DNA from 3 places in the Kitasatospora sp. NPDC001603 genome. Region 3 is predicted to be linked to each of the others. Evidence: riboswitches for the same ligand, from Rfam matches in the RefSeq annotation. Region 3 holds a riboswitch; each other region holds the start of a gene.
What was found. A riboswitch is a leader RNA that binds a small molecule or an ion and turns the genes downstream of it on or off. The one in region 3 is predicted to bind cyclic di-AMP.
Positions count from the first base shown of each region.

Region 1 (9,921 bases), on a different contig from region 3:
CCCGGCGGGCCCAGGCCGAGACGCGCCGGGTCACCGGGGAGCTGGAGGCCCTGAAGGCGCAGACGGGCGTCGAGCGCGGCGCCGCCGAGAGCGAGGCGCGGCGGCTGCGGCACCGGATCTCCGAGCTGGAGAACGCCGCCGAGCAGGGCCGCCGTTCGGCCCGCGAGGGGCGCAGCGTCGAGGACATGCGGCTGCGGCTGCTGCTGGACACCGTGCTGCAGTCGGCGCAGGGGCTCCAGCGGGAGCTGGCCCTGCCGGTCTCCCAGATCCGCCCGGCCGACCTGGTCGAGGCGGTGGTGCCGGGTTCGGCCTCGCCGCACGACGTGGCGCGGCGCGGGCTGGCCGAGGACGACCCGGCGCTGCTGGACCAGCTGCTGGCGATCCCGCAGGTCCACCTGGTGGTGGACGGCTACAACGTGACCAAGACCGGCTACCCCGCGCTCCCGCTGGAGCAGCAGCGGATCCGGCTGCTGGGCGGGCTGGCGATGCTGGCCCAGCGCACGCAGGCGGAGGTGACCTGCGTGTTCGACGGCCAGGACCTCGACGTGCCGGTGATCCTGGCGCCGCCGCGCGGGGTCCGGGTGCGGTTCAGCCGGACCGGGGAGACCGCCGACGAACTGATCCGCCGCCTGGTGCGGGCCGAGCCGCAGGGCCGGCCGGTGGTGGTGGTCTCCACCGACCGGGAGGTCGCGGAGGGCGTGCGGAAGGCGGGCGCGCGCCCTGTAGCCTCGGTGCTGCTGCTGAACCGACTGGCCCGGCCCTGACCTTGGGCGGGGCCGGCCGGCAGGAGATGACGCCTGGTCAGCGCCCGGTTTGCGGGGATGTGTGGATCCCGTGAAGTCATGGCGGGGGGCGGGAGTTCACGCCATCGGGGGAGTGGCGCAAAGCGTGGATCTTCACTAGGGTCTGGCGTCAAACCTATTTTCCGGATTCTCACTCGTTCGGGTGAGTCCGTTGGAAGAAGGAGCCGGTCACTTGGCCACCCACCGCCGTCCCAAGCAGTCGAGCCGTGCGCGGGTCACCGTGCTGACCGCTGCCGCTGCGACCGCGGTCGCCCTCTCGGCCCAGGTCAGCGCCCACGCCGCGCCCAGCCCGTCCCCCAAGAAGGAGGACGTGAAGGCGCAGGTCGACCAGCTGCAGGAGGAGGCCGAGCAGGCCACCGAGAAGTTCAACGGTGCCAAGGAGCGGGCGGACCAGCTGCGCAAGCAGGCGGACCAGCTCCAGGACCAGGTGGCTCGCGGCCAGGACCAGATGACCCAGCTTCAGGGCGGGCTGGCCGAGGTGGCGGCCGAGCAGTACCGGACCGGCGGCATCGACCCGTCCGTCCAGCTGATGCTCGCCTCCGACCCGTCCGGCTACCTGGACAAGGCCGCCAGCGTCCAGCAGGCCAGCTCCAGCCAGACCGAGGCGCTCAAGGGCCTGCAGGACCAGCAGCGCCGGCTGGACCAGCAGAAGGCCGAGGCGGCCGCCGTCCTCGCCTCGCTGGACAGCACGACCAAGGACCTGAACCAGTCCAAGGCCGAGGTCAACAAGAAGCTCAAGGAAGCCCAGGACCTGCTGAACTCGCTCAGCGCCGCCGACCGGGCCGCGCTGAAGGCCGCCCAGCAGCAGGCCGACCGGGCCTCGCGCGGCAGCGAGCGCACCGACCTGAGCAGCCTGCCGCAGGGCAGCGGCTTCGCCGGGCAGGCCGTCGCCAACGCGATGAGCAAGCAGGGTTCGCCGTACGTCTGGAGCGCGGTCGGCCCGAACTCCTTCGACTGCTCCGGTCTGATGGTCTGGTCGTACGCGAAGGCCGGCGTCTCGCTGCCGCGCACCTCGCAGGCGCAGGCCAACTACGGCTCGAAGGTGGCCTCGCTGGCCGACGCCCAGCCGGGCGACCTCATCATCTACCGCCCGGACCGCAGCCACGTCGGGATGTACATCGGCAACGGGATGGTGGTCCACGCGCCGCACACCGGTGACGTGGTGAAGGTGATGAAGGCCGACGCGATGCCGATCAACGCGATCCGCCGGGTCTGACGCACCGACATGCCCACGGGCCGGGATCCGGCCCTGTGATCCGCGCCACCCCCTGAACCGGGGGTGGCGTCGGTGTCTGCGGCCGCATCATGACAAACGATCAGCTCCATGTGGGCGCGTGATCACACCCGGTCATATTCACAAATGAACTTGGATATTCTTCCGGCATTTTTCTGACAAGGATTTGAACGGATCACGGTTCTGTTACTAGGGTCATGCCTCGAACCACCGCACAGTCGATCACCCAGCAGGGGTGGCGGCGGAGGTTTACCGCCGAGTTCGTGAAGCAGCGGGGCAGAGCATCTGCCCGACGGGGAGTCCAGTAGTCGGGGGCGCTGTGGAACGGAGCCGGGGAACCATGTTCCTCCGGGGTGAATCGGCGCCAGGTCGACCGCCGTGCGGTCGGTGAGGCGTCGTGGGGCACGCTTCCGGCCCGAACCCGTCAGCTCACCCGGTAGGCGGACGTAGGAAGAAGGAGTCCGCCTTCGTGGCGTCCCATCGTCGTCCCAAGCCCGCCGGCCGTGCCCGGGTCTCGATTCTGACCGGTGTCGCCGCCGCGGCGGTCGCGCTCTCCGCGCAGTCCGGCGCCCACGCCGACCCGACGCCGACCAAGGATCAGGTCAAGGAGCAGATCGACCAGCTCAACGAGCAGGCCGAGCAGGCCACCGAGAAGCTCAACGGCGCCCAGGCCAAGCAGCAGGAGCTGCAGAAGCAGGTCGGTGAGCTGCAGGACAAGGTGGCCCGTCAGCAGGCCGCGGTGACCGAGGCCCAGGGCGGTCTCGCCGAGATCGCCGGCGAGCAGTACCGCAACGGCGGCATATCGCCGACCGTGCAGCTGATGCTCTCGTCCAGCCCGGACAGCTTCCTCAGCCAGGCCGGTGCCATCAACCAGGCCGGCAGCACGCAGTCCGGTGCGCTGAAGGACCTCCAGGAGCAGCAGCGCAGGCTCGACCAGGACCGCAACGAGGCCCAGGGCAAGCTCGGCGAGCTCGAAGCCACCACCCAGCAGCTGAAGGCCTCCAAGGAGGAGGTCCAGGGCAAGCTGGCCAAGGCCCAGGACCTGTACAACTCGCTGTCCGAGCAGGAGCGCCAGGCGATGCGCGCGGCCGAGGAGAAGGCCGCCGCCGAGGCGAAGGCCAAGGCGGACGCCGCCAAGGCCGAGGCCAAGGCCAAGGCGGACGCCGACCGCGCCTCCCGCGACAACACCCGCGACCAGCTGCCCGCCCCGTCCTCGCCGGCCGCCAAGCCCGCCGCCGCCGCGCCGTCCGCGCCCGCCGCCAACGGCTCGCGCGCCGCCGCCGCGATCGCCGCCGCGGAGAGCAAGCTGGGCGCCCCGTACGTCTACGGCGCGGCCGGTCCGAGCTCCTTCGACTGCTCCGGCCTGACCAGCTGGGCCTACGCCCAGGCGGACGTGTCGCTGCCGCGCACCTCGCAGTCCCAGGCCACCGCCGGTACCAACGTGGGCACCAACATCGCCAACGCCCAGCCCGGCGACCTGATCATCTACCGTGCGGACCGCAGCCACGTCGCGCTCTACGTCGGTGGCGGCCAGGTCATCCATGCGCCGAAGCCCGGCGCGAACGTCCGGTACGAGACCGCCAGCATGCTGCCGATCTCGGCCATCGTGCGCGTCTGATCCGACGTCTGCTCCCGCAGGCCCGGTCTCCCCTCGCGGGAGGCCGGGCCTGCGGCTTTCGTGCCGGACCGTGCTGATGTCCGATTGCGGGTCAAATATTCGGGTTGGGAGGGGTTTGGACTCGCTCGCCCGGACTCGCTAACGTCTGCCACCGGACTCCCGCTCGACAGCCGCCCGCACCGGTGCGGCGGCGGGGCCGGGTCGCAGGATCGGAGTTACCGTCGTATGGCCGTGCACCGCCGTTCCCCCCTGCCGGGCGCGTTCGCCCGTGCGCTGGTGCTGACCGCCGCGGCCACCACCGCGCTGGGGGTGGCCACGGGGGGTGCCGCCCAGGCCGCCCCGGGCACGCCGGACGGGCCGTCGAACCGCAAGGACGTCAAGGCGCAGGTGGAACAGCTGTACGACGAGGCCGAGCAGGCCTCGGAGAAGTACAACGCCGCACTGGACGTCCAGCAGCGCCTCCAGCACGAGACCGGCACGCTCCAGCAGCAGGTCGCCGTCGCCCAGGGCGAGCTCAACGAGCTCCGCGGCGACCTCGCCACCGTGGCCGGCGCCGAGTACCGGGGCGGCGGGATGGCGCAGACCGTCCAGCTGATGCTCTCCACCGACCCGGAGGGCTACCTCTCCAAGGCCCGCAGCCTGGACCAGGCCGCCGAGCGGCAGAACGAGACGCTGCACGAGGTGGTGGCCCGTCAGCGCCGGCTCGACCAGCGCCGGACGGAGGCCTCGATGAAGCTCTCCGAGCTGGAGGAGACCCGCCGGGCCCTGGCCGAGAGCAAGCAGCAGATCCAGCAGCGGCTGGCCAAGGCGCAGCGGCTGCTCAACAGCCTGGGGGCGGGCGAGCGGGCCCGGATGGTGGCCCAGGACGCCCGCGAGGCCGAGCAGCGGGCCACCCGCGGCACCGACCGCCTCGACCTGGGCACGGCCCCGCCCGCCTCCGAACGCGGCGCGGCCGCGCTGGCCGCCGCCGTGCGGATGATCGGTTCGCCCTATGTGTACGGATCCGCCGGGCCCCGCGCGTTCGACTGTTCCGGTCTGATGTACTGGAGCTGGCGGCAGGCCGGAGTGACCCTGCCGCGCACCTCGCAGGCCCAGGCGTACGCCGGCCAGCGGGTCAGCATCTCCGACGCGCGACCGGGAGACCTGGTGATCTTCTACCGGGACAGGCACCACGTCGGCATGTACGCCGGCGGCGGGGTGATCGTGCACGCCCCCTACCCGGGCGCCAAGGTCCGCTACGAGAGCGTCAACGCGATGCCCGTCGCGGAGGTGATCCGGCTCTGAGCCGGCCCGTCCCGACCCCTCCCGCCGATGCCGTGACACGCCGCCGCGCACTGTCGCGGCGCGGGGCCCTGCTGCTCGCGGCGGGCGGACTGGCCCAGCTGTCGCTGCCCCGGGCGGCTCCGGCGGCCTCCGTGGCCGCGGTGGCGGACCAGCGGGCCGAGGTGGCCGCGCTGCTGGCCGAGCGGGCCCGGACGCTGACCGCCCCACCGTCCGCGCCCCCGGTGGAGGCGGCCTACCGCAACCTCGTGCTCGGTCCGGCCGGTCGGCCGGACCGGCTCACCGCCACTGCCGAACTGACCGTCCGGGTGACCGGCTACGACGCCTACCCGGTGGTCCACCAGCGCCGGCTGGAGCTGTGGCGGACCGGCGGGGGCTGGCGGGTCGAACGCGAGGACGGCCCGGACGGGCCGGCGCCGCTCTGGGACTTCGGGACCGTCCGGGCGGCGGCCGGCGCGCACTGCCTGGTGCTCGGCCTGGCCGACGGTCCGGACCCGGCGCAGCTCACGGCCGTGGCCGACCGGGCCGTCCCGGCCGTCACCGCGCTCTGGGGCACCGCCTGGCCGGGCCGGCTGCTCCTGGAGCTGCCCGCCACCGAGGAGCAGTTCGGCCGGCTGCTGGACGCCGACCCGGCGGGCTGGACCGGCATGGTGGCGGTCACCACCGCGGCGCCCGGCGCCCCCCGGCACACCCCGGCCGACCGGGTGCTGGTCAACCCCGGGGCCTACCGGGGGCTCAGCGACTTCGGCCGCCAGGTGGTGATCACCCACGAGGCCGTGCACGTGGCGACCCGGGCCGACACCCGGGCCTGGACGCCGCTCTGGCTCTCCGAGGGCGTCGCCGACTGGACCGGCTACCGGGACTCCGGCCGCTCGCCCCGGCAGATCGCCCCCGAGCTGGCCCGGGACGTCGCCGCCGGCCGGGTGCCCTCGGCGCTCCCCGCCGACCGGGACTTCACCGCCGGGGCCGACGGCATCGCCCAGGCCTACGAGCAGGCCTGGCTGGCCTGCGACCTGATCGCCCGCCGCTTCGGGCCGGACCGGCTGGTCGGCTACTACCGGGCGGTCGGCGCGGCGGGCGCGGGCGCGGGCCGGGAGGAGCAGTCGGACCGCGTCCTGCGGGACGAGCTGGGCCTGGGACTGGCCGAGTTCACCGCGCTCTGGGTCACCGAGGTCCGCCGCCTGGCGGCCTAGCGCCGCCGCTGGGCCGGCGGCCGGTCGATGCCGTCCAGCAGGTCCTGCTCGTACGCGATCCCCGGGCGCACCGGGTAGCCGTTCGCCGACACCGGCTCCGGCTCCGCGCGGTCCAGCACGACGGTCGGCGGGAGCTGGGCGGTCCCGCGGGTCGAGCGCCAGAGCCGGACGCAGGAGAGCCCGGTGGCGGCCAGCAGCAGCAGGTTGCGCAGGGTCAGCGCGGTGACGGCCCAGGGCTCGCTGCCGACCAGCTCGCTGAAGAGCAGCGGGAACTCCACCACGGTCAGCGGCGTCGCGGCCAGGACCAGCAGCGCCACCGGGCGCTGGCTGGTGCCGCGCACGGTCAGGCAGACCGCCGCCACGCCGACCAGCCAGACCAGGTACTGCGGGCTGATCACCCGGCTGGTCACGGTGAAGATCAGCAGCGCGGCCAGCGCCGCGTCGTACATGGTCGCCGCGTTGCGGCGCTTGGCGGTGAAGCGCCAGAGCAGCAGCCAGGCGAAGCCCAGCAGGCTGCCGGCCAGCATCACCTTGCCGACCACGTTCACCCACGGCCCGAGCATCTCGACCGAGCCGTAGTTCATCGTCACCCTGCCGTCCCAGGCGCCGGCCATCCGGGCGAAGTGCAGCGGCAGCGCGCCGACCGACTCCACCTCGACGCCGCGGTCCTTCTGGAAGGTCAGGAACTCGAAGGCGCCGTTCATCCCGGCCGCCAGCAGGAAGCCCACCGAGACGGCGGTGGCCGCGGCGGCGGTCCAGGAGCGGCGGGTGCGGCGGCCGGACGGGGTGCCGATCAGGCCGATCAGCGGCCAGATCTTGATGATCCCGCCCAGCCCCAGCAGGATGCCGCCGATCGCCGGGCGGCGGATCAGCGCCAGCAGGCCGGCCACCGCGACGGCGGTGACGATGACGTCGTACCGGTTGTAGATCATCGGACCGAGCAGCGGCACGCCGGCCACCCAGACCCAGGCACCGGTCAGGGCCCGGCCCCTGCGCAGGCCGGTACGCACCAGCAGGGCCATCGCGACCGCGTCGGCCAGCCCGCAGATCACCCAGAAGGAGACCAGGTACGACCAGGGCAGCAGCCCGGGCAGCATGATCACCAGGGCGGCGCCGGGCGGGTACTGCCAGGTCACGTCGTCCAGCGGGAAGGTGCCGGTCTGCAGGACGCCGTACCAGCCGTGGTAGATCAGCCAGACGTCCGTGGTGATGTCCCCGCCGGCCATCCGCAGCACGCCGGTCACCAGCAGCAGCAGCAGTGCCCGGGAGGCCAGCCACGTCCCGCCGAGCGCGCAGAGCGCCCCGGTACGCCGGGAGGGGCCGGTGGGGGCCGGTACGGGCTCCTGGCGGACGGCCAGCGCCGTGCCGGGGCCGTCGGCGCCGCTGGGTGAACCGGACTTGGTGGCCGGGGCCAACTCCACTGCGCTCCCTCGTTCGTCTCGGACGTCCCACCGGAGGCGTCGCGCGACGGACGCCCGGGCGGCCGGTGCCGGGCGCGGCGCCACGTTCGGCGGGGCCGCACCGGCTGCCTAGGTTCTAGGACAGACCCGGGGGAGAAACGGTTGCCGTGCGCGGATCCGTTCCCGGCGGGTCGTGGTGTTGACCTATCGTACGGATCACCCAGCGGTACACCGAGCACCCCCCGACCGAGCGAGCCGTGGCCAGATGCACAAGACCTTGATCGTCACCAATGACTTCCCGCCGCGACCCGGCGGCATCCAGGCCTTCGTCCACAACATGGCTGTCCGTCAGCCCGCCGGGAGCATCGTGGTCTACGCGTCGACCTGGCGCGACGGCGCCGAGGTCGCCCGCTTCGACGCCGAACAGCCGTTCCCGGTGATCCGCGACCGGACGAAGGTGATGGTTCCCACACCGCGCGTCACCCGCCGGGCCGCCGAGATCCTCCGCGCCGAGAAGTGCGACTCGGTCTGGTTCGGCGCGGCCGCCCCGCTCGGGCTGATGGCGCCCGCGCTGCGCCGGGCCGGAGCCGGCGGCCGGCTGCTCGGCATGACGCACGGCCACGAGGCCGCCTGGGCCCAGCTCCCGGTGGCCCGGCAGCTGCTGCGCCGGATCGGCGCCGGTACCGACACCCTCACCTACCTCGGCGAGTACACCCGCTCCCGGATCGCCGACGCGGTCGGCCCGGAGGCGGCCGCCCGGATGGTGCAGCTGCCGCCGGGGGTCGACGAGCAGACCTTCCACCCCGACTCGGGCGGCGCCGAGCTGCGCCGCCGGCTCGGGCTGGCGGACCGGCCGGTGGTGGTCTGCGTCTCCCGGCTGGTGCCGCGCAAGGGCCAGGACACCCTGATCGAGGCGATGCCGCAGATCCTCGCCGAGGTGCCGGACGCCGTGCTGCTGATCGTCGGCGACGGCCCCTACCGGGCGGACCTGGAGAAGCTCGCCGACGCCCGGGGCGTGCGCCACGCGGTGCGGTTCACCGGCGCGGTGCCGTGGTCGGAGCTGCCCGCGCACTACGGCGCCGGGGACGTCTTCGCGATGCCCTGCCGGACCCGGCGGGGCGGGCTGGACGTCGAGGGCCTGGGCATCGTCTACCTGGAGGCCTCGGCGACCGGTCTGCCGGTGGTGGCCGGGGACTCCGGCGGCGCGCCGGACGCGGTGCTGGAGGGCGAGACCGGCTACGTGGTGCCGGGCGGCTCGCCGGCCGCCGCGGCCGAGCGGATCGTCCGGCTGCTGAACGACGAGGAGCTGCGCCGGCGGCTCGGCGAGGCCGGGCGGCGCTGGGTGGACCGCTCCTGGCGGTGGGACCTGCTGGCCGGGCGGCTGACCTCGCTGCTGGCGGGCTGACGAAGCGGTGCGGGCCCCGCCACCGCGGCGGGGCCCGCACCGTACGGTCAGCGCTGGTAGATCGCCTCGACGTCGGCCGCGAAGTCCTTCAGCACCAGGTTGCGCTTGAGCTTGAGCGACGGCGTGAGGTGGCCGCTCTCCTCGGAGAAGACGGTGTCCAGCAGCCGGAACTTCTTCACCGCCTCGGCGTGCGAGACGGCGGCGTTGCCGTCGTCCACGGCGGCCTGGACGGCGGCCAGCAGGTCCGCGTCCTCCCGCAGCTCGGCCACCGTGGCGGTGGCGGGCTTGCCGTTCAGCTCCTTCCACTTGGGGAAGAAGTCCTCGTCCACGGTGACCAGGCAGCCGATGAACGGCCTGCGGTCGCCGACCACCATCACCTCGCCGATCAGCGCGTGCGCCCGGATCCGGTCCTCGATCACCGCCGGGGCGACGTTCTTGCCGCCCGCGGTGACGATGATCTCCTTCTTGCGGCCGGTGATGGTGAGGTAGCCCTCGGAGTCCAGCGAGCCGATGTCGCCGGTGGAGATCCAGCCGTCCTTCAGCGCCTCGGCGGTGGCCTGCGGGTTGTTCCAGTAGCCGGTGAACACCTGCGGACCCTTGAACAGGACCTCGCCGTCCTCGGCGATCCGGACGGCGGCGCCGGGCAGCGGCTGGCCGACCGTACCGATCTTCGGCTTGTCCCAGGGGTTGAAGGCGGTGGCCGCGCAGGTCTCGGTCAGGCCGTAGCCCTCCAGGACGGTGAAGCCGATGCCCCGGTAGAAGTGGCCGAGCCGCTCGCCGAGCGGGGCGCCGCCGGAGATCGCGTGGGTGGCCCGGCCGCCGAGCGCGGCGCGCAGCTTGCTGTAGACCAGCTTGTCGAAGATCTTGTGCTTGATCCGCAGGCCCAGGCCCGCGCCGCCGGCGTCCAGCGCCCGGCTGTACGCGATCGCGGTGTCGGCGGCCTTGTCGAAGATCTTGCCCTTGCCGTCGGCCTGGGCCTTCGCGCGG
Region 1 is NZ_JBEPAA010000003.1:125,855-135,775, forward strand. It holds gene ABT263_RS03465 (NYN domain-containing protein) at 1-764, shown strand, start outside; gene ABT263_RS03470 (C40 family peptidase) at 976-2,019, shown strand; cyclic di-AMP (ydaO/yuaA leader) riboswitch at 2,343-2,496, shown strand; gene ABT263_RS03475 (C40 family peptidase) at 2,507-3,655, shown strand; gene ABT263_RS03480 (C40 family peptidase) at 3,881-4,939, shown strand; gene ABT263_RS03485 (hypothetical protein) at 4,972-6,129, shown strand; gene ABT263_RS03490 (glycosyltransferase 87 family protein) at 6,126-7,550, opposite strand; gene ABT263_RS03495 (glycosyltransferase family 4 protein) at 7,795-8,934, shown strand; gene ABT263_RS03500 (AMP-dependent synthetase/ligase) at 8,982-9,921, opposite strand, start outside.
Region 1: linked by a shared signal. The riboswitch ahead of ABT263_RS03475 (C40 family peptidase) and the one ahead of ABT263_RS16700 (glycoside hydrolase family 16 protein) in region 3 are both predicted to bind cyclic di-AMP.

Region 2 (9,921 bases), on a different contig from region 3:
GGTGGCTGCTCGCTAGAGCCGCCCCTGCCTGCGCAGGACGAGGCCCCGTGCCTCCGGCAGGCGAATTCCAAGCAGTCACCCGGCCCGTGGGCTCACCGGAACATCCCCGGTGCCTCGCTGCAGCGAGGAGCAGCCCACGGGCTGTCTGCTGTTCCGGCACCGATCGGCCCGGACGGCGGCCCGGGGCGTTTGCCTCCCACCGCTCCGACGCTAGAGTCGGCGCGGGTTCCGGAGCGGAGCGGGGCGGCCACAGGGGGTAGGCGATGGCGAGGACGCGGCGGACCGGGGGCACGACGGCCCTGCGAACGGCACAACGGGGAGCGGCCGGAGCGCTGGTGGGGGTGGGGGCGCTCGGCCTGGTGCTGTTCTCCCTCGACCGGGCGCACAGCTGGCAGGCGCTGGGCGGCGGGCTGGTGGTGACCGGGGCCTCGGCGGTGCTCGGCGGCGCGCTCGGCTTCCTGTTCGGCGTGCCCCGGGCGCGCGGCGGCCCGGCCGGTGAGCCGCACGGCTCCTACGCCCCGAACACCAATCTGGAGCAGGTCTCCGACTGGCTGACCAAGGTGCTGCTCGGCGTCGGCCTGACCCAGCTCGGCTCGCTCGGCGAGCGGCTGCACCAGCTCGGCGCGGCGCTGGCCCCCGCCCTGGGCGGCGGCGAGGGCGCGGCCCCCTTCGCGGCCGCGCTGGTCCTCTACTTCCTCGTTCTCGGCTTCCTGACCGGCTGGCTGGTGACGCGGCTCGCCCTGCCCCGGGTGCTCTCCGGCGCCGACCAGGCGCTCGACCTCTTCCTGGCCGGCCAGGACCGCGACCTCCGGGGCGACAAGGTGGGCGCGGACGACCTGCGGGTCCGCGCGATGCAGCACCTGGGCCTGCTGGGCGGCAGCACCGGCCGGGCGGACGACCCGGCCCGCCTGCTGCCGTCGAACGCGACGACCGGGCCGGAGAGCGTGATGGCCGAGGTCCGGTCGACGGCCCGGCGCTCGGCGCTCACCGCGGACCGGGTCCGGGAGCTGTTCGCGGACGGCGCCGACGACCGGCGGATCCAGGCGCTCGCCCTGATGCAGGGCGATCCCGCGCTGGCCGACCTGACCAGCGTGCTGGAGGCGATCGAGCACCCGCGCTCCGGCTTCGAGCAGTACCACGCGCTGCTGGCCGCCCGGGGCCTGCTCTCCTGGCTGCCGGCCGCACAGGCGCAGCGGCTGCGGGACGCGGTGGCCGGCCGGCTGGTGGCGCCGGACGGCATCCCGTACGGCTCCGACCGGAGCTGGCTGGCGGAGAAGATCCTCTCCCGGCTGGAGTCACCGGCTCCGCTCCCCCCGCAGGTCACCCTCCCGCAGCAGACCGGTCCGGCCGGGCAGCCGGCCGGGCAGCCGGCCCGCCCGCCCGAGACCGACCGGCCGGAGCGGCAGCCGGGCTAGCCGCCCCGGCGCCGGCGGTCGGCGGCCCGCAGGACGAGGACCCGGCCGAGGCGCCCCGCACCGGCCGGGAGCGGGCGGACCTCGCTGGCGATCCGGCGCTCGCCCAGCGCGCGGCGCAGCCCGTCGAGGTGCCGGCAGCGCCGGCCCGCGGCGTCGTTCAGCGGGTGGACCCGGACCTCGCCGCCGGGGGCGGTCACCCGGACCAGCTCGGTCAGCGCGGCCAACTGCTGCTCGGGGCCGAAGAGTTCGGGGTAGACGAACAGCAGGAACCCGCTGAGGGTGAGCGCGAAGGTGTCGTCCGCGAACGGCAGCCGGGGCAGCGCGGCGGCCACGTACCGCTGCGGGTGGGCGGCGGCGTCCGCGGCGAACAGCCGGCGGGCCCGGTCCCAGCTGCGCAGGTAGCGGTCGGCCGGGTGGTGGTGGGACGCCGGGTACAGCTCGGGGCGGGCGGCCATAGCGGCCGCCATGGCGGCGCGGGCGGCCAGCGCGCGGGCCGCGAGCTCGGGGGCCGGCCAGGCGTACGCGGGATCGGTGGCGATCACCCGGCAGCCCAGCTCGCGTGCCTCGGCGGCGAGCCCGGCGGCGCCGCCCGGGCAGTCGAGGACCGGCCCTGGGAGGGCCGCGAGCCCGGCCCGGGTCAGGTCGAACAGCGCGCAGTACTCGTCCAGCGGGCGGGAGGTGACCGGGACGTCGGCGGCGAGGTCGGTCGGGGCGGCCATGCGGTCATCGGACCACGGGCCGGCCCCGCCCGCACCCCGGAGCGTCCGGGGCGGGGCGGGGCCGGTGGGGCTGGTGGGGCCGGGCGGTGGGGCGGCGGGTGGACCGGTCAGCGGCCGAGCAGAGCCCGCGCGGCGAGCCGGTTGACGTTGGTCAGGCCGCGCACCAGCTGCGGGGTCAGGAAGACGAACACGAAGCCCAGCAGCGAGAGCCCGGCGATCTGCAGCGGCCCCTCGACGTAGTAGACGTGCTCGACGCCGTTGCCGTCGTAGTAGTCGAACACCCGGAAGCCCCGCCAGCCGACGTACTTCGGGTAGACCCAGTGGTAGAGCGGGTAGAGCGCCAGCGTCCAGCCGACCAGCAGGAACGTCAGCGACATCACGAAGCTGAAGAGCGCCCACGGGAGCATCACCACCTGGTAGAGCACGGCCTTCCAGCCCGCCGCGTCCACCAGCCGCGCGGTGATCGCGCCCCAGCTGCCCGGCCGGCGCGCCCGGACCGGCTTCGGGCCGGGCACGTCCAGCGCCAGCATGCCGCGGACCCGGGCCCGCTCCAGCCGGCCGAAACCCCGGGCCCCGGCGGTCAGAGCGGCCAGCACCGGCATGCCGAGCACGGTGACGAGAGTGCCGACACCGAAGGTGAACAGCGTGACGGCGAAGGCGAACCCGGCGAGGGCCACCGGCACCGCGGTGAGGGTGAAGCCGAGCTCCCGGTAGTAGTAGGACGAGAACGGCGCCCGCCAGGCGTACGGCGGCTCCTCGGTGCGCCGTACCGCGTCGTCGCGGTCGTACTCGCTGCGCTGCGTGCTGAGGCTGCTGCTCATGGCCGTCGGGTCCTTCTCGGTGGCGTGCCGGGCTGACGTCACAACCCTGTCAAAGGCCGGGCCGGGCGGACATCCGGCTCCCCCGCGAAGCGGGCCGGGGGTTAACCCCCCACCCGGGGCCACTCGTGGGCGAGCAGCGAGTACTGGAAGGAGTCGCGCCAGCCGCCGCGCAGGTGCACGTCGTGCCGGATCCGGCCCTCCAGGCGGAAGCCGGCCCGGATGAGCACCCGGACCGAGGCCGTGTTCTCCACGTCCACCCGGGCGACCAGCCGGTGCAGCCCGAGCGGGCCGAAGGCGAAGTCGCAGAGCAGCCCGGTGATCTCGCCCGCGTAGCCGTTGCCCCAGGTGTCCGGGCGCAGCGCGTAGCCGAGGTCGGCGCTGCGGTGGCCGCCGAGCGTGAGGGCGGCGTTCCCGATCGGGACGGCGCGGGACGGGGCGTCCGCGTCGGCGCGGCGGATGACGGCCAGCCGGTAGACCGTCCGCTCGTCCTGCTGCGCCTCCTCCAGGTACTGCTCGATCTGGTCGGCGCAGTCCTCGCGGTCACGCGGCTCGAACGGGAGGTAGCGGGTGGCCTCCCGGTCGCCGAACACCGCGTACAGGGCGTCGACGTCGGCGGCGCTGTGGTGGAACTCGCGGATGGCCAGGCGGGGGCCGGTGAGTCGGACGGGGACCATGCCTGCCGACCCTACCCGGGCTTTCCGGTTACCTTACGTGACATGGAAGAAGAAGACCTGCGGCTCGCCCCGCGCACCAAAGCCGCCGAACTGCTCGCCTGGGCGCAGGCGCACGGCCACCCGCCGGTGGCCGAGGCGCCGGTGCGGGCGGTGCTGGCGCTGCTGGAGCTGGGTGAGGGCAGGATGCGTGACGGCTGGCCGGAGCTGACCTCGGACGCCGTGGAACAACTGCTGTACGAGCGGCTCTACCTGTACGTCCAGCCCGAGCCGGAGCAGGACCCGCTGGCGTACGGCGCCGCGGTGCGGCTGCTGATCGACCACCAGCGGGCGGCGAAGCGGCTGAACGCCAAGCGGCAGGAGCGGCTGCACGCGGAGGCCGAGTGGCAGGGCGAGGTGGCCGCCGGGCTGCTGCGCCGCGCCGACCTGGTGACCTGGCCCCGGCTGTACACGCTGCTGCTGCGGGCGGACGGGGTGGACCCGGCCGACGGGGCGGCGGTCCGGGCCTGGCTGGAGGCGTTCCGGGAGCTGGCGCCGGAGGACCGGGCGGCCGCCTACGAGCGGCTGGAGGCGACGGGCGCGCTGGACCCGGTGGACGACGGGGGCTGGGACGGCGCCCGGCCGCTCAGCGTCGGGATGGCCACCGACGGTGCCCGGCGGCTGCTGGAGCAGGGGCTGATGCGGCGCAGCTACCGCAACCTGGAGGAGCTCACCGCGCAGGGCCGGCCGATGCCCGACGAGCTGGCCGGGGACTTCGGGGCGTTCGAGGAGGCCGCCGTCGAGGCCGCGCTGGACCTCTTCGGCGAGTGGACGGTGCCGGGGCTGCCGCGGCTGCTGGTGGAGGAGTTCCCGGAGCTGGCCCCGGAGCCGGGCCAGGAGGAGATCGACGCGTACCTGGCGCAGCTGCCCGGGGCACCCGGCGAGGCGGAGGACGCCGGGGAGTACGGGGACGACGAGCCCGGGGACGAGTACGGCTACGCGCCCGGGGACGGGCACGGGCACGGGTCCGCCGACCGGCCGGGCGGGGCCGGCGCGGCCGCCGGGGCCTGAGACGCGACGGTGCCCCGGCCGTCGTGACGACGACCGGGGCACCGCGGCGGGCTGTCAGAAGGCGACGCCGGTCAGGGCGTCACGCCGCGCTGCTCGAACCAGCTCTCCGGGTCGACCGGGGCACCGCCGCCGGGGCGGACCTCCAGGTGCAGGTGCGGGCCGGTGACGTTGCCGGTGGCCCCCACCTTGCCGAGCTGCTGGCCGGGGACGACCTTGCCGGAGCCCTTGATGATCGAGGAGAGGTGGCAGTACCAGATCTCGGTGCCGTCGGGCAGCGTCTCGACGATCCGGTAGCCGTACGACCCGGCCCAGCCGGCCGAGGTGATGGTGCCCTGGCCGACCGCGTAGACCGGGGTGCCGGTGTCGGCGGCGAAGTCCAGGCCGGTGTGCAGGTGGGCCCAGTAGGAGGCGCTCTGGCCGTAGTGGGCCGAGAGGTGGTAGTCGCGCACCGGCAGCTCGATGGCGGCGAGCTTGGCCTTCTCGGCCTCCTCCGCGGCCCGCTTGGCCTCCTGCTGCTGGGCCGCGCGCTTGACCTCGGCCTCCTTGGCGGCCTGCAGGCGGGCGCCCTCCTCGGCGGCGGTGCGCTGGCTGTCCGCCTGCTGCTGGATCCGGGCGGCGAGCGCGAGGCCCGGGTCCGCGGCGAGCGCGACCGGGGTCTCGTCCGGGACCTCGACGGCGGGGGCGGCGGCCGGGGTGGCGGAGGCGAAGCCGGTCGCACCGAGGGTGGCGGCCACGGCGGTGACGCCGAGCAGCGGGGCGGTGCCGCGGGTCTGACGGGGCATCCGGTGCCGGTTGCTGTCGGGGGCCTGCGGCCCGGTCTCGACGCCGGACCCGCCGAACTCGCCCGGGTGGGCGGGCGGCCAGGGGTGGTCGAGCAGCTGGGTGCCGGCGGGGGAGCCGGGCAGGTGTGCCGGAGAGTGCGACGACGCCACGGAGGCGCGCTCCTTTCCTTCCTTCGCGCCTACCGGGTTAGCTGACGGGTTCGGAGCAGGAAGGTCTCCTACGGCTGGGCCTGGGCCCGGCCGATTCACCCCAAGGAACATGGTTCCCCGGCTCCCTGGCCTGCCCGGAGGCCGGCCGGCGGGATTAGGCGACGGCGCACGGTGCCGTCTGGGTACGGCGTTACGAACCGCGCTGCGTTATCAAACGTTAATCCTAGGAGCCTCTGATTCCAAGCCGTCCGTTCGGGACAGCCGGATACTACCCGGACGGTACGTGACCTGATGGGCGATTTGGGCGGATCGACGGCACCTGACACTACCGAACGTGAGGGGACGTCAACGAACGGCCCCCCACTTGAGTACTCCTACTCATGTGCGGCGCTCCCGGCGCGGCCATCCTGGCGCCATGAACGCACCGATGCAGTCACGCACCACGGCCGCGTACCACCTCCAGGCCGTCCTCTCCTTCGCCCTCTCCGGCAGCGCCCTCGCCGTCGGCATCGCCTATCTGCCGGTCGGCGGCTGGACCCGCGCCTTCCTCGCGGTCGGCCTGCTCTACACCGTCACCTCCGCCTTCACCCTGGCCAAGGTGATCCGGGACCGGCAGGAGACCAACGAGATCGTCACCCGGGTGGACCAGGCGCGGCTGGAGAAGCTGCTCGCCGAGCACGACCCGTTCAAGGTGGAGGGGGTCTGAGCCGCGGCACCGGGGCCACCCCGGGGTCCGGCCGGGTCGAGGGCTTGACGGCTAAGGCTATTAGCCTTAGCTTTATGGCTATCGGCGCAACGCCGACAGCCCGTCCCCGCGGACCGAGGAGGCCCCCATGCCCGGCACCTTCACCCCCAGCACCCAGTACCTCGACCTCCCCGGCGGCCGGCTGGCCTTCGACGACACCGAGCAGGGCGACGGCGCCCCCCTCGTCCTGCTCCCCGGGATGCTCGACAGCCGTGCCGCGTACCGGCACCTGCGCCCGCTGCTGGTGGCCGCGGGCCACCGGGTGATCACCCTAGACCTGCGCGGGTTCGGCGAGTCCTCGATCGCCTGGGACGACTACACGCCGGCCGCGATCGCCACCGACGTCCTCGCCCTGCTGGACCACCTCGGCATCGACCGCGCCACGCTGGTCGGCAACTCCTACGCCGGTGCGACGGTGGTCAAGGTGGCCGGGGACGCGCCGGAGCGGGTGGCCGGGATCGTCCTGGTGGACGCCTTCGTCGAGAACCCGCCGCCGAACGCGCTGCAGCGCGCGATGTTCGGCGTGATGGGCGTCCTGCTGGTGCACTCGCCCGCGTTCTGGGGCCTCTACCACCGCAAGATGGCGTACCCCGGTCCCAAGCCGGCCGACTTCGACGCCTACGTGGACGGACTGGTCGCCGCGATGCGCACGCCGGGCCGCAAGCAGGCCACCCGGGGCTACGTGCGCGGGGACTCCGCGCCGAACGGCTGGACCGCCGCCGTGAGCTGCCCGGCGCTGGTCCTGATGGGCACCAAGGACCCCGACTTCCCCGACCCCGAGCTGGTCGCCGACCGGCAGGCCACCGCGCTGAACGGCCGCAAGGTGATGATCGAGGGCTCCGGGCACTACCCGATGGCCGACCGGCCGCAGGCCACCGCCGACGCCCTGCTGCCCTTCCTCGCCGAGCTGGCCTGAGCCCGCCCCTTCCTCGCCGAGCCGGCCCGAGCCCGCCCCTTCCTCGCCGAGCCGGCCCGAGCCCGCCCGCTACCTCGCCGCGCCGGCCTGAGCCCGCCCCTTCCTCGCCGAGCCGGCCCGAGCCCGCCCGCTACCTCGCCGCGCCGGCCTGAGCCCGCCCGCTACCTCGCCCACGGAGACCGCACCATGCCCCGAGTCGGACTGACCCCCGAGCAGGTCGTCGACCACGCCCTCGCCCTCATCGACGAACAGGGCCCCGAGGCCCTCACCCTGGCCGCCGTCGCCGGACGGGCCCAGGTGGCCACCCCCTCGCTGTACAAGCACGTCACCGGCGGACTCGCCGAGCTGCGCCGGCTGATCGCCGTCCGGGTCACCGAGGAACTCGCCGACCGGCTCGCCGAGGCCGCCGTCGGCCGCGGCGGGGACGACGCCGTCGCCGCCGTCCTGCGGGCCTACCACGGCTACGCCACCGAGTACCCGCACCGGTACGCCGCGCTGCCGCAGGCCCCGCAGCCGGACGACGACCTGGCCAGGGCGGGCGGCCGGCTGGTCGCGGTGATCCTCGCGGTGCTCCGCGGCTACGGGCTGGAGGGCTCCGAGGCCGTCCACGCCGCCCGGACCGTCCGCTCGGTCGCCCACGGCTTCGCCTCGCTGTCGATCGGCGGCGGGTTCCAGCTCGCCGAGAACCTCTCCGACACCCAGGACCGCCTGATCACCCTCCTCACCGGCGGCCTCCGGAACTGGCCCGGGGCCTGAACCCCGCCCCCACCGCGCGCCCGGGCTCCGTGAGTTCGCCCGGCCGGGCGCCGCACCCGGCGCACCCCGCGCGGCGGGCCGGCCGGACCACGGCGGACCACCCGGTCGGAGCGGCCGGGCAGGGCACGCCCGGCGTCCGCACCCCGGCACCGGTGCGCCGTCCGGGTCACCCTTCACCGGCATCGGAAATGAGGTATGAAGAATTGGGTGCCCGACAAGGCGACGGAAAGGCCGGGAAACCCCATGGACCTGACCTCACCGTGGCTTCCCCCCTCCGAGGACGAGAGCCGGGCCCCGCGCAGCAGCCCCACCGCGCGCAGCGCGATGCGCTGTGTCCGGTTACTGCTCGGCTGCACCACCGCCGCCGAACTCCTCGGGACCGTGCTCGCCGAGGGCCCGGGCTGGATCACCGGTGAGGGCTCCGCGCTCTACCTGCTGGACAGCGCCGGAATGCTCCGGCTCACCGCCTCGCACGGCCTGCCCGACTGGGTCCACGAGCGCTACGGCGTCATCGATCCGGCGAGCGAGCTGCCCGCCGCGATGGCCCTGCGACTGCGCCGCCCGTACCTGCTCAGTCCGGAGCGCACCAGCGTCGACTATCCCCACCGCAATGCCGGCATGGGCACCGGAATGGTCGCGCTGATCGCCCTGCCGATGATCGTCGACGAACGGCCGATCGGCGTGCTCGCCCTCGCCCTCGCCCACCGGGGCACCGTCCCCCGCCGCGATCTGGACGTGCTGGAGACGCTCGGCGACGCCTGCGCCCACCGGCTCGCCCATCTGCTCGACAGCGCGCGGGCGGGGGCCCGCCCGGCCGGGACGGCCCACCCGGGGCCCGGCGGCGAGGCCGGTACGGACGGGCGGGCCGCCGCACTGGCCCACCCGATGCTCTCGCTCGCCGTCCGGTCCGCCGGGCACGGCGCCTTCGAGCGCGATCTGGTGACCGGCGAGACCTTCTGGGACGCCACCGCCTACCGGCTGGTCGACCGCCCCGTGCCGCCCGGCGGCCCGCCCACCGCACCCGACCTGGACGGGCTGGTCCACCCCGAGGACCTCCCGGACGTCCAGGCCGCCCTCGCCGAGGCGCTCGCCACCGGCGGCCCGTACCGGATCGAGTACCGGGTGCCGCGCCGCGACGGCGGTGTGATCCGGATCGAGGAGACCGGCGAGGTGATGCTGGACGTGCACCGCCGGCCGGTCCGGGTCGCCGGGCTGCTGGCCGACCGGGACCGCGCGGGCGCCCCCGCGGAGGAGGCGGCCGGCGGCGGAGCGGGCGGCGGCGCCCCGGCGGCCGGCGCCCGCTCGGCGCTGCTGCTGGCGCTCACCCGCGCGCTGTCCCGCGCGGTCACCGTCCGGGACGTGACCACCGCGGTGACCGACGTCGCCCGGCCGGCCTTCGGCGCCGCCAGCATCGTGCTCGACCTGGTCGACGAGGGCCGGCTGCTGCCCGTCTCGCACACCGTGTACGGCGGCCCGCGCCGGACCGAGCTGACCCGGCTGGCCGACCTCTCCGAGGGCGTGATGCAGCACTCGCTGGCCCGCTCCGCCCCGCTGTTCAGCGAGCCCGCCACCACCCGGCCGGGCGGCGGCGGGCCACTGACCCCGGCGTCCTGGGCGGTGCTGCCACTGGTCGCCTCCGGGCGGCAGGTCGGCTCCTGCCTGATCACCTTCTCCACCGAACGGGTCTTCGGCCGCGAGGACCGAACCCTCTACTCCGCCTTCGCCGGCATCCTGGCGCAGTCCCTGGAGCGCGCCCGGCTCTACGACACCCACCACCACCGGGCCACCGAACTGCAGCGCGCCATGCTGCCGCGCACCCTGCCCCGGCTGCCCGGGATCGCCAGCGCCGCGCGCTACCTGCCCAGCACCGAGGGCATGCAGATCGGCGGCGACTGG
Region 2 is NZ_JBEPAA010000023.1:19,864-29,784, forward strand. It holds gene ABT263_RS16780 (hypothetical protein) at 336-1,415, shown strand; gene ABT263_RS16785 (class I SAM-dependent methyltransferase) at 1,412-2,134, opposite strand; gene ABT263_RS16790 (sensor domain-containing protein) at 2,242-2,955, opposite strand; gene ABT263_RS16795 (GNAT family N-acetyltransferase) at 3,057-3,629, opposite strand; gene ABT263_RS16800 (hypothetical protein) at 3,672-4,676, shown strand; gene ABT263_RS16805 (M23 family metallopeptidase) at 4,748-5,608, opposite strand; cyclic di-AMP (ydaO/yuaA leader) riboswitch at 5,621-5,779, opposite strand; gene ABT263_RS16810 (YiaA/YiaB family inner membrane protein) at 6,024-6,314, shown strand; gene ABT263_RS16815 (alpha/beta fold hydrolase) at 6,442-7,269, shown strand; gene ABT263_RS16820 (TetR/AcrR family transcriptional regulator) at 7,456-8,025, shown strand; gene ABT263_RS16825 (SpoIIE family protein phosphatase) at 8,269-9,921, shown strand, end outside.
Region 2: linked by a shared signal. The riboswitch ahead of ABT263_RS16805 (M23 family metallopeptidase) and the one ahead of ABT263_RS16700 (glycoside hydrolase family 16 protein) in region 3 are both predicted to bind cyclic di-AMP.

Region 3 (9,921 bases):
GACGTGGTTGGTCAGCTCCAGCAGGTTCGGGTTGTCGGGGTGGTACTCGAAGGAGTCGATCTCCCCGTTGCCGTTCTTCCAGGTCCACAGCGCCGGCCAGGCGCCCGTACCGGCGGGGAGCTTGACCCGGGTCTCGGCGTAGTCGCCGGTCTTCACCTGGAAGCCCTCGCTGGAGTACTCGGTGGTGAGCAGCCCGGTGTCCCAGGACTTCTTGCCGTTCTCCAGCGTGTTGGCGCCCGGCTTGGCGGTGAAGGTGGCGACGCCGCCGGCCACCGAGACGTTGTTCTTGTTCAACCAGTCGAGCTTGTTGTCGTCCGGGTTGTGGTTGCCGTAGTGGTAGGCGCTGCTCTTGTCGCCCGTCCAGCGCGAACCGTAGGCGATCGGGCCGTTGAACTCGTCCGACCAGGTCAGCGACTTCCCGGCGACCGGGGCGCCGGTGGCCGGGGCGCCGGTGGCCGGGGTCGACGGGGTGGCGGTCGCGGTGGGCGTCGGCGTCGGGGTGGGCTTGGGGGTGGCGGTCGGGCTCGGGGTGGGCGCGACGGTCGCGTCGGAGACCGCGAGCTGGCGCGAGGGCAGGTTGTGCCAGGCACCGCCGAGGTCCTGCCAGAAGCCGAACTGGGTGTACGTCCCGGCGGGCAGGGTTCGGGCACCGGTGGTGATCGACAGGCCGCTGGGGCAGATCTGCGCGTTGGAGACGTTGCCGGGGAAGTCGAGGTTGTGCCCGGCCGCGTCGCGGACGCCGACCCCGACGGTCCTGGCCGTGAAGCAGGACGAGGAGTGGACGGTCAGCGCGGCCGTGGTGGCCTTGCCCGCGACCATGGTGGCCGGGGCGAGCCGGTCCTGGGTGACGGTCGGCGCGGTGGCCGCCTGGGCGCCGGTGAGCGCCGGGACGCCGAGCAGGCCGGCGCCGCTGATGGCGAGCGCTCCGGTGGCGGCGAAGGCGGCCTTGCGGCCTCGGTGGGAGGGGCGGGCGTGGCGCGGCGTCGCGCGCCGGGCAGGCTGCTGCATGGCGGTGTCCTCTGTAGACGCCTGCGAGGTGAGCTGTCGGGTTCGGGCTGAGGTTGCCCGGCCGCCTGTGGGAGCGGCTTCACCCCTAGCCTCGGTCCGCACGCGCGGGCGCGTGGGCCGGGCACTGACCTGGGTCCCCCGCTCCCGTCCGCTGCGGTGCTCGACTGCCGACCGGCGGGTGGACAGGACTCGGCGTCCCGACGGCGGGGTCCGCGAAGACGGACTCGTGCAGGCTAGGCAGGCCGCTCGAATGTCGACAAGCCGACAGGGGGTGTTGTCGCGCAGCTCACAGTGGGAGCCGTCCGGAGTGGATCAAGTCACCGGGGAAGTTGATCAGTTGGAGGCGGGGCGGGGCGTGGGGCGGCGGCCGGGGCGGCCGAGGGGGTCGGCGGCGGGCCGGCGAGCGGGTGGCGGAGGTCCGGCCGGGGTGGGCGCGGCGCCGGGGCGGGCGCGGCGCCGGCCCGGTGTCCGCTCCGTGGCCGGGTGCCCGCATGTCCGCCGCGAAGGTCGGCCGGTCGGATAGGTTGGGAGTCCAGCCGTACCGCACAGACGAGAGACGAGGACCCGCTCCGCCATGACCGCGCCCCTGCCCGCCTTCGCCGGCCGTACCTACCTCTTCCAGGTCGACAACGGCGCGGCCTTCCGCAACGCCTACTCGCCCGACGGCAAGCGGCTGCGCTGGGAGGGCCTCGGCGAGTCGGCGGGTCAGTGGGAGGACGTCGCGCTGCACATCGCCGAGATCGGGCCGGAGCTGTACTTCGTCAGCTGGACCGAGCAGAGCGGCATCACCGTCAGCCACGTGATGGACCTCGGCAGGCTGACGGTGCGCGCGTTCTGGACGTACGAGGGCGAGGGCGGCCGGGTCGGCGAGCTGCACACCGGGACCCTGGAGCCGGTGGCCTGAGACCGGTCCGGGGCCGCCGCGCGCGCTGGTATCCGGGCGTGCTGGCCGGGCGGGCGGGCCCGGCGGCGGTCAGACCGTGTGGCTCGGCACCTTGAGGTGCTGGGAGAGCCACTCCAGCGAGGACGGCAGCAGCCTGCTCCAGGTCTCGAAGTTGTGGCCGCCGGTCTTCATCATGCTGTAGGAGACCTTCATGGGCGCGTGCGCGGCCGCCACGAAGGCCTCGGTGTCCCGGCGGTAGTCGCCGTCGCCCTCCCTGGTCCCGGCCAGCAGGACGGACACCTCGGGCTGCGGCAGGTTCTTCAGCCGCCACATCAGGTCCGCCTCGTTGCGACGCTGCTGGCTGCCCCGGAAGAGGTCGCCGGTGGTCGGGTCGTCGGCGGCCTGGTAGTAGCCGGAGAGCGAGACGGCGGTCGGGAAGACCTCCGGGTGCCGCATGGCGAGCTTGAGGGCGCAGTAGCCGCCGGTCGAGTTGCCCATGAAGCCCCAGGCCTGCGGGTCCGAGGAGACCCGGTAGGTCGCCTGGATCGCGGCCGGGACGTCCTTGGTGAAGTACGTCTCCGACTGCGCGCCACCCGGGATGTCCTCGCACTCGGTGTCCTGCGGGAGTGCGGGCGAGGGGCGCATCAGCACCATCACGGTCGGCTGCATCCGACCCTCCTGGAGCAGCTTGAGCGCCGCGCCCGGGTAGTTCAGCCGGGTCACCAGGTTCTTCGCGATCCCGGGGAAGCCGGTGCTCACGATCACCGCCGGGAACTGCTTCTGCGCGTACTCCGGCTGGAAGTACTGCGGCGGCAGGTAGACGTACCCGTCGGTGGAGAGCCGGGTGCCGGCGCCGTCGATCCGGACCTCGCGGATCTCGCCGGACTGCTTGGGGTCGCGACCGAGCGCCCCGCCGCCCTGGACCGACGCGTGCCCGATGGTCTCCACCTGGAGGCGCCCGGAGGCGTCCGCCTTGTTCTGGATGACGACCGGGCCGTTGTCGCCGGTGCCGAGCAGATCGTCCCAACTACTGTAGAAGGCGAAGTAGTTGTTGGCCACCAGGCCCAGCGCGGCGAGCACGGTGAGCTGGGTGGCGAGCAGCGCGCCGATCCGGCCGAGCACCGCCTGCCAGGTCGTCTTCGACAGTCTCGGCCACAGCCAGACCGTGCCGGCCATCATCACGACGGCGATCAATACGGTCAGCGCCAGCACCTTGTGGCTCGTCAGACCCATGTCCTACTTGCTCCCACGCCTCGAACTCCCCCGCCCCCGTTGTCAGGACAACTGTCAGGACAACCGGAACGGCCGCCCCGGTTCCCCCGTCCACCACGGAAGCCACCACCGAGGCGCGATCAACAACCCTAGCGGCCCGCCGGGCCCCCGTGGACCCGCCGACCAGCGGGTATAGCGGCCGGGGCGGTGCCGGAACCGCGGGAGAGCGGGCTGGCACGAGCGGAGTGGCGGGCGATGTGGCCGGCGCCGCGGCCGGCGCTGTGGCGGGTGGGCCGGGCTGAGGTCGCCTCAGCTGACGCTGCTCCAGAGGCGCAGACCGGCGGTCAGTTCGCGCATGCACCGGGCGCCCAGCTCCTGGGGCGAACCGGGCCCGGCGGCGGGGGCGTCGGAGAAGGCCCACTCCTCCAGGGCCACCCGGATGGCGGTGGTCGCGGCGGCGGCCGCGAGCCGGATCTCCAGCTCGTCGGTGCCCCGGGGGCAGCGGGCGGTGAGCACCGCGCGCAGCCGCTCCTCCGAGTCGGCGTGCACCCGCTGCCAGACCGAGTCGAGCCGGGGATCGCGCAGCAGGTCGCGGGTCCAGTGCATGGCCTCCACGGCCGGAGTGTCGGATGGCGTCAGCGACTCGACCGCCGAACGCTCCAGCGCCTCGCGGACCGGCAGATCGGCCGAGCTCTCCGCGAAGAGCAGCACCCAGCGCCGGCCGCCGGCCGCCAGCAGCGGGGCGACGGCGTCCTCCTTCACGGAGAAGTAGCGGTAGAAGGTGCGCACCGAGATGCCGGAGGCGAGCGCGATCTCCTCGGCGGTGGTCGCCTCGGCCCCGCGCTCGGCGAAGAGCGCGGCGGCGGTACGGGCGATCTCCAGCCGGGTGGTGTCACGGCGGCGCTGGTTCAGGGTAGGGCGTCCGATCACGGCACTCAGCGTACGCGGACCGACGCACCTGGTGGCGCGACGTGCCGGGATGGCGTGTTGTGCCAGGAAGGCGTGTCGCGCCGGAGTGGCGTGACACGCCCGGGTGGCGGGACGTGCCGGGATGGCGTGTTGTGCCAGGAAGGCGTGTCGCGCCGGAGTGGCGTGACACGCCCGGGTGGCGGGACATGCCGGGGTGACGTGTTGTGCCAGGACGGCGTGACACGCACGGATGGCGCGGCGTGCCGTGATGGCGTGTCGCGTCAAAGTGGCGTGACACGCCCAGGTGGCGCGGCGTGCCGTGGTGGCGCGGGCGCACCTCGGCGGCGTTCCGCACCGGGCGGTCAGCGGTATGACCGTCGAGCCGAACCGGTATGGCACATCGTGCCACTTTGGCCCGCCACGACTCATTGGCACGATGTGCCACTTCGGCGTACCGTGTCAATCGAGGTCGCGAGACCACGAACGAACGGAGAACCACCATGGAGCGCTTCAGCGGACGGAACGTCCTGATCACCGGCGGCGGCTCGGGCATCGGCCGGGCCACCGTGCACCGGATCCTCGCCGAGGGCGGGCGGGTCGTCGCGGTCGACGTCAACGAGGACGGCCTGAAGGCCACCCTGGACCGGGCGACCGGTGACGGGACCGCCGACCGGTTGACGACCTCGGTCGTGGACATCTCGGACGAGGCCGCCGTCCGCGCGGGCGTGGCCGAGGCGGTGGCCGGGCTCGGCGGGCTCGACGTCCTGGTCAACGCGGCCGGGATCCTGCGTTCCTCGCACACCCACGAGACCAGCCTGGAGTTCTGGAACACGCTGATCGCGGTCAACCTGACCGGCACCTTCCTGATGACCCGCGAGGCGCTGCCGGCCCTGCTCGCCGGTGGGCGGGGCGTGGTGGTGAACTTCAGCTCCACCTCCGCGACCTTCGCGCACCCCTACATGGCCGCGTACGCCGCGACCAAGGGCGGCATCCAGTCGTTCACCCACGCGATCGCCTCGGAGTACGCCAAGCAGGGACTGCGCGCGGTCTGCGTCGCCCCGGGCAGCATCGACAGCGGCATGACCAACAACCCGGGCCTGCCGGCCGACGCCGACTTCAGCCTGCTCGCCAAGCTCTCCCCCGCGCTCGGCCAGGGCTTCGCCGGGCCGGAGACGGTGGCCGGCGTGATCGCCATGCTGGCCTCGGACGACGGCGCCTTCGTCACCGGCACCGAGATCCGGATCGACGGCGGCACCCACATGTGACCCCCGATCGGACGGCGGGCCGACCCGGTGGGGCCCTGGGGCTGTCCCGGGGCGCCGAGGTGGCCTTTACTGGAGGTGAGGGCACCCGAGCCGGCGGACGGACGCCGCACCGTGTCGCCGCCGCCGGTGGTTCAGCAGCCCGCCCGGCAGGAGGCCGTGCCATGAGCTCACCGTCGCGGGAACAAGCCTTACCCCGTCTCGTCGTCGACACCCCCGGCCGGCTCCGGGGCGAGGTCTTCGAACTGACCGACCGGCCGCTGCTCGTCGGCCGGGACGCCACCTGCCAGATCCGGGTGGGCGAGCCCGGCGTCAGCCGGCGCCACGCCGTGGTGCAGCGGTCGGCCGGTCACACCACCGTCGAGGACCTGGCCTCCACCAACGGCACCCGGCTCAACGGCCACCCGGTGCACGGACAGGAGGAGCTGCACGCCGGGGACGTCCTGGACTTCGGCCCCTTCGAGGTGCACTACGAGGACCCGTGGGAGGCCGACACCGCCATCCTTCCCGGCCCCGGCACGGGGGACCCGGCGCAGAGCCCGGCGGAGCGGCCCGCCGATGTCACCCGGACCGCCGCGCTGCCGCTCCGGCCGGAGCCGTCGGAGCGCCAGGGCCGCCAGGAGTACCAGGAACGCCAGGAGTACCGGCAACCGCAGGAGCAGCCGCGCGGGCTGCGCGGTCCGCTCGTGTCGCCGTCGGCGCAGCAGCAGCAGCAGTACCCCCCACAGCAGTACCCCCCGCCGCCGCAGTACCCGTCGGCGCGGCCGCCCCCGCCAGGCCGCCGCCCGCCACCGCCCGGGCCGCCCGACCGCCCGGCGGCGCCGCCGTACGGGGCGGAGCGCAGGTTCGAGGTGGGGCAGCAGCAGGCGGGCAACCTCAGCAACGTCGCGGGTGACCAGTACAACTACGTCACGCAGGCCCGGCGGGAGAGCTTCTTCCGCGAGATCGCGGCCACCCGGACCAGGGCGCGGCACCTGGTGGTGGCGGGCTTCCTGCTCTTCGTGGTCGGCGGCGCGGTCTACGGCTGGGCGATCATCCGCTTCATCGCCGAGACCAACGACGCGGCCAACACCGACAGCCCCGACCTGACCGTGCCCAATGTCCTCGGCCCGGAGATCGGCGGTATGCCAGTGGGCGCCATCGGCTTCGGGGCGGCCGCGATCGGCAGTGTTCTGGTCCTCGTCGGAATCGTCCTGCACATCGTGGCCACCTCCCGTCGGCGGCGCTTCGAGTCGGCGGAAGCGCAGCGGCTCCAGGCGCCACCGCCCCGCTGAGACTCCCAAGCCTCGAAGGACCGACTCCCCGGAGGGACGCCATGGTCTTCAACATCGGCAACCAGCAGGGCGGCGTGATCAACAACGTCGCCGGTGACCAGACGGTCCGGGGCGGCCAGACGGGCCACTTCACGGCGGCCGGGCAGGACGTCCGCGCGCTGGTCGGCGAACTCCGCTCCGCCGCCGAGCGGGCGCAGCTGCCACCGGCGGTCGCCCCCGAGGTCCGGACCGAGCTCGACGCGCTGGACACGGAGGTCGCGCGACCGGAGCCGGACCGCGAGGCGGTCGCGGGCCGGCTCACCAGGATCACCCGCCTGCTCGGCTCGGCCGGTGCACTCGTCGCGGCCGGCACCGGCCTGCTCGGGCCCCTCTCGGCCCTGGCGGGCTGGCTCGGCGCACTAGGCCAGCCGATCCTCCGGGCACTCGGCGGCTGACCCGGCCCCCGGCCGGGCGGTCGCACGCCAACGCGGCACCCCCCGGTCCTCAGCGGTCGGCCCGGGGAGGGCGCAGCCCGTACCGGTCCGCCGAGCCGCTCCCCGCCCGCCCGGCAGCGGGCCCCGGCCCCGGATACGCGCCAGCGCGGCACTTCCTGGCCCGCAGCACACGGCCGCCGGGACGACCAGCGCACTCCCCCGCAGCCCTGACCGGTCTACGCGGACCGCACGCCGCCCAGACGAACGGCGCGATGCTCCAGACGGCTGCGCCGAACCCGCCGGCCCCCACCCGCCCGGCAGCACCAGCCCTCGACGAACGCCCACGCGACGGCCGACGCCCTCGCCGCGACCGGCATCGGTCTGCCCGACCCACCGGGCAGCCCAACCGAGCCCGCCCAACCGAACCCCGGCCGAGCGAGCCGCCGTCGGGCAGACGGCCCAGCGGGTCGGTGAGCAGCCCGCAGGACAGCCGGTGCACCTGCCATCGGCTCGGACCGCGCACCACCACGGCCCGGCAGGGCGGCCCGGGCCGAGGTGGCAGCCACTCCGGCCCGGCGGCGCAGAGCGCTCAGTGGGCCGCCCAGCGGACGGTCAGGGCCTGGGCGGGGTTGGTGACGAGGAGGCGTCGGGCCAGGTCCGGGCCGAACTCGCGGTCCAGGCGCGGAGCGACGGCCGTGAGCAGGTGGGTGGGTCCGGGGCTGTGCCGGGCGGTGCGGGTGGTGGTGTCACCGCCGAGGAGCAGCCGGTCGGCGTGGCCGGCCTCGACCAGTGCGGCGACGGTGTCGAACAGGTGGTGGTCGGTGGCGTGATGGGCCCGGGAGGGACCGTCCAGGGCCAGGTAGGCGCCGGAACCGGCGAGGTGCCGGTGCAGCCGCAGGTCGGGCAGCCGGTTGAGGTGGCCGAGGATGACCCGGTGGGCCGGCACGCCGTGCTGCCCGCAGAGCAGGTCGAGGACGTCCGAGGCGGCGGTCCCGAGTTCGTGGTGGACGGCGATCGGCGCGCCGGTGGCGTGGTGCGCCTCGGCCGCCGCCGCCATCACCCGGCGGGTGTGCGGGCCGAGGCCGTGGTAGTCGCCCGCCACCTTGATCAGTCCGGCCCGGACGCCCGCGGGCGCGGCGCGCAGACCGGTGGTCAGCTCGGCGGTGAACAGCTCGGCGAGCCCTTCGTAGCGCTCGGCCAGCCACTGCGGGTCGTAGTGGACGTCCTGGTGCAGGCCGGTGGCCGCGACCAGGTGGACGCCGGTCGCGCGGGCGAGACCGGGGAGCGCGAAGGCGCCGCGGCCCATGCCGTGCGGGGTCCACTGGACCATCGCCCGGCCGCCGGCCGCCGCGAAGTCGCGCAGCACCCGCTCGGCGGCCGCCGGGTCGTCGAGTTCCTCGCCGGGCAGCCGGGGGCTGCGCAGGAACAGGTGATCGTGGGCGTCACAGACGCCGAACTCGGCCGGGTCGAGGTCACCCAGAACGGTGCGGACGGCGCCGCCCCCGGCGCCGGCGGCAACCTCGGCGGCACTGTCGACAGAAGCACTCACGCGGCCCGGCCCCCGGTCTCCGCCTCGGCGAAGGCGGTCTTCGCCACCCGCAGGGCGGCCAGGGCCTTGGGCACGCCGACGTAGGGCGCGAGGTGGACCAGCACCTCGGTGATCTCCTCTCTGCTCAGCCCGACCCGCAGGCTGTTGCGGACGTGGTCGGCGAGCTGCGGCTCCACCCCGCCGAGGGCGGTGAGCGCGGCCAGGTTGGCCACCTGGCGGTCGCGCAGGCCCAGCCCGGGCCGCTGGTAGGTGCCGCCGAAGAGGCTGGTGACGATCCAGTCGGCGAAGCCGGGCGCCAGCGCGTCCAGGCCGGTCAGGGTGGCGGCCTGGGTCTGCGGCCCGGCCAGTTCGTCCAGGAGCGCGTAGCCGGCGGCGCGGTCGAGCGGGGCGGGGACGAGGTCGGCGGGGTTCACGGGGGGGCCTTTCACCAGTGGCGGCCGGCGGGCAGCCGGTCGAGTTCGGGGGTCGACAGGTGCAGCACCCGGTAGCGGGTGCCCGGGGCGTCCTCCGGGACCGGGCCGCTCCAGAGCGCGATGCGCAGCAGTTCCCAGCGGTCGGGGTCGACGGCGACGGCCGCCGTGTGCAGCGCCGGGTGGTCGGGCAGGGACGCGAGGGCGGCCTCGACGGCCTCGGCCGGGTCGGCGCCGTCCGGGAGTGGTTCGAGGTGGCGGCTGGCGAAGCCGGCGGACCCGTCCGCGTCGCCGCGCAGCAGACCGACGCGCGGCGGTCCGTCCCGGCGCGGACCTTCGTGGCGCGGACCTCCGTGGCGCAGACCTGCGCCGAGCCAGTGCCGGACGGCCGGACGGCCGAAGTCGGCACTCAGGCCCCGGAAGCCCGGGCCCCAGAGGAAGCTGTTCATGCCCTCGGCGGTCCGCCAGAGGTAGAACGGGGCGTACTGGTGGACGGGCGAGTCGTCGCGGCCGCGCTCGCGCACCAGGTACGCCTTGAGGCCGAGACCGGGGTAGGCGTCGAGCAGGTGGCCCTTCTCGGCGACCCGCCGGTGGATGATCCCCATGTCGTAGTCGGCGGGGAGGGTGATCTCGTACTGCATGGCGTGCACGTCGGGCTCCTGGTGGGGGCTTCGGACAGGGCGGGGCGGCTCACCTCGGCCGGTGGGCGGTCTCGGCCGGTGCGGTACGCGGCGAGCAGCCCGAGGGCGCCCCGGACGGCCCGGTCGAACGGCTCGGCCGTACCGGCGGCGCGGGCGAGCACGTAGCCGCCCTGGACGACGGCGACCACGGCCGCGGCGGTGTCGGCCGGGTCGGCGCAGGGAGCGAGCTCACCGGCGTCCTGTCCCTCGACGATCACCTCGGCGAGCCGGTCGCACGCCCCGGTCGAAGGTCGCCTCGACCGGGGCGCGCGGCCGCGGGTCGGCGATGACGTCCTGGGTTGGCGTGGCCATGCGGCGACT
Region 3 is NZ_JBEPAA010000022.1:101,341-111,261, reverse strand. It holds gene ABT263_RS16700 (glycoside hydrolase family 16 protein) at 1-1,008, opposite strand, end outside; cyclic di-AMP (ydaO/yuaA leader) riboswitch at 1,013-1,137, opposite strand; gene ABT263_RS16695 (MoaF-related domain-containing protein) at 1,583-1,912, shown strand; gene ABT263_RS16690 (alpha/beta hydrolase) at 1,982-3,124, opposite strand; gene ABT263_RS16685 (TetR family transcriptional regulator) at 3,413-4,033, opposite strand; gene ABT263_RS16680 (SDR family NAD(P)-dependent oxidoreductase) at 4,513-5,277, shown strand; gene ABT263_RS16675 (FHA domain-containing protein) at 5,439-6,548, shown strand; gene ABT263_RS16670 (hypothetical protein) at 6,590-6,982, shown strand; gene ABT263_RS16665 (phosphotriesterase family protein) at 7,551-8,510, opposite strand; gene ABT263_RS16660 (carboxymuconolactone decarboxylase family protein) at 8,507-8,923, opposite strand; gene ABT263_RS16655 (DUF4865 family protein) at 8,935-9,570, opposite strand; partial or broken gene ABT263_RS38905 (TetR/AcrR family transcriptional regulator) at 9,732-9,818, opposite strand.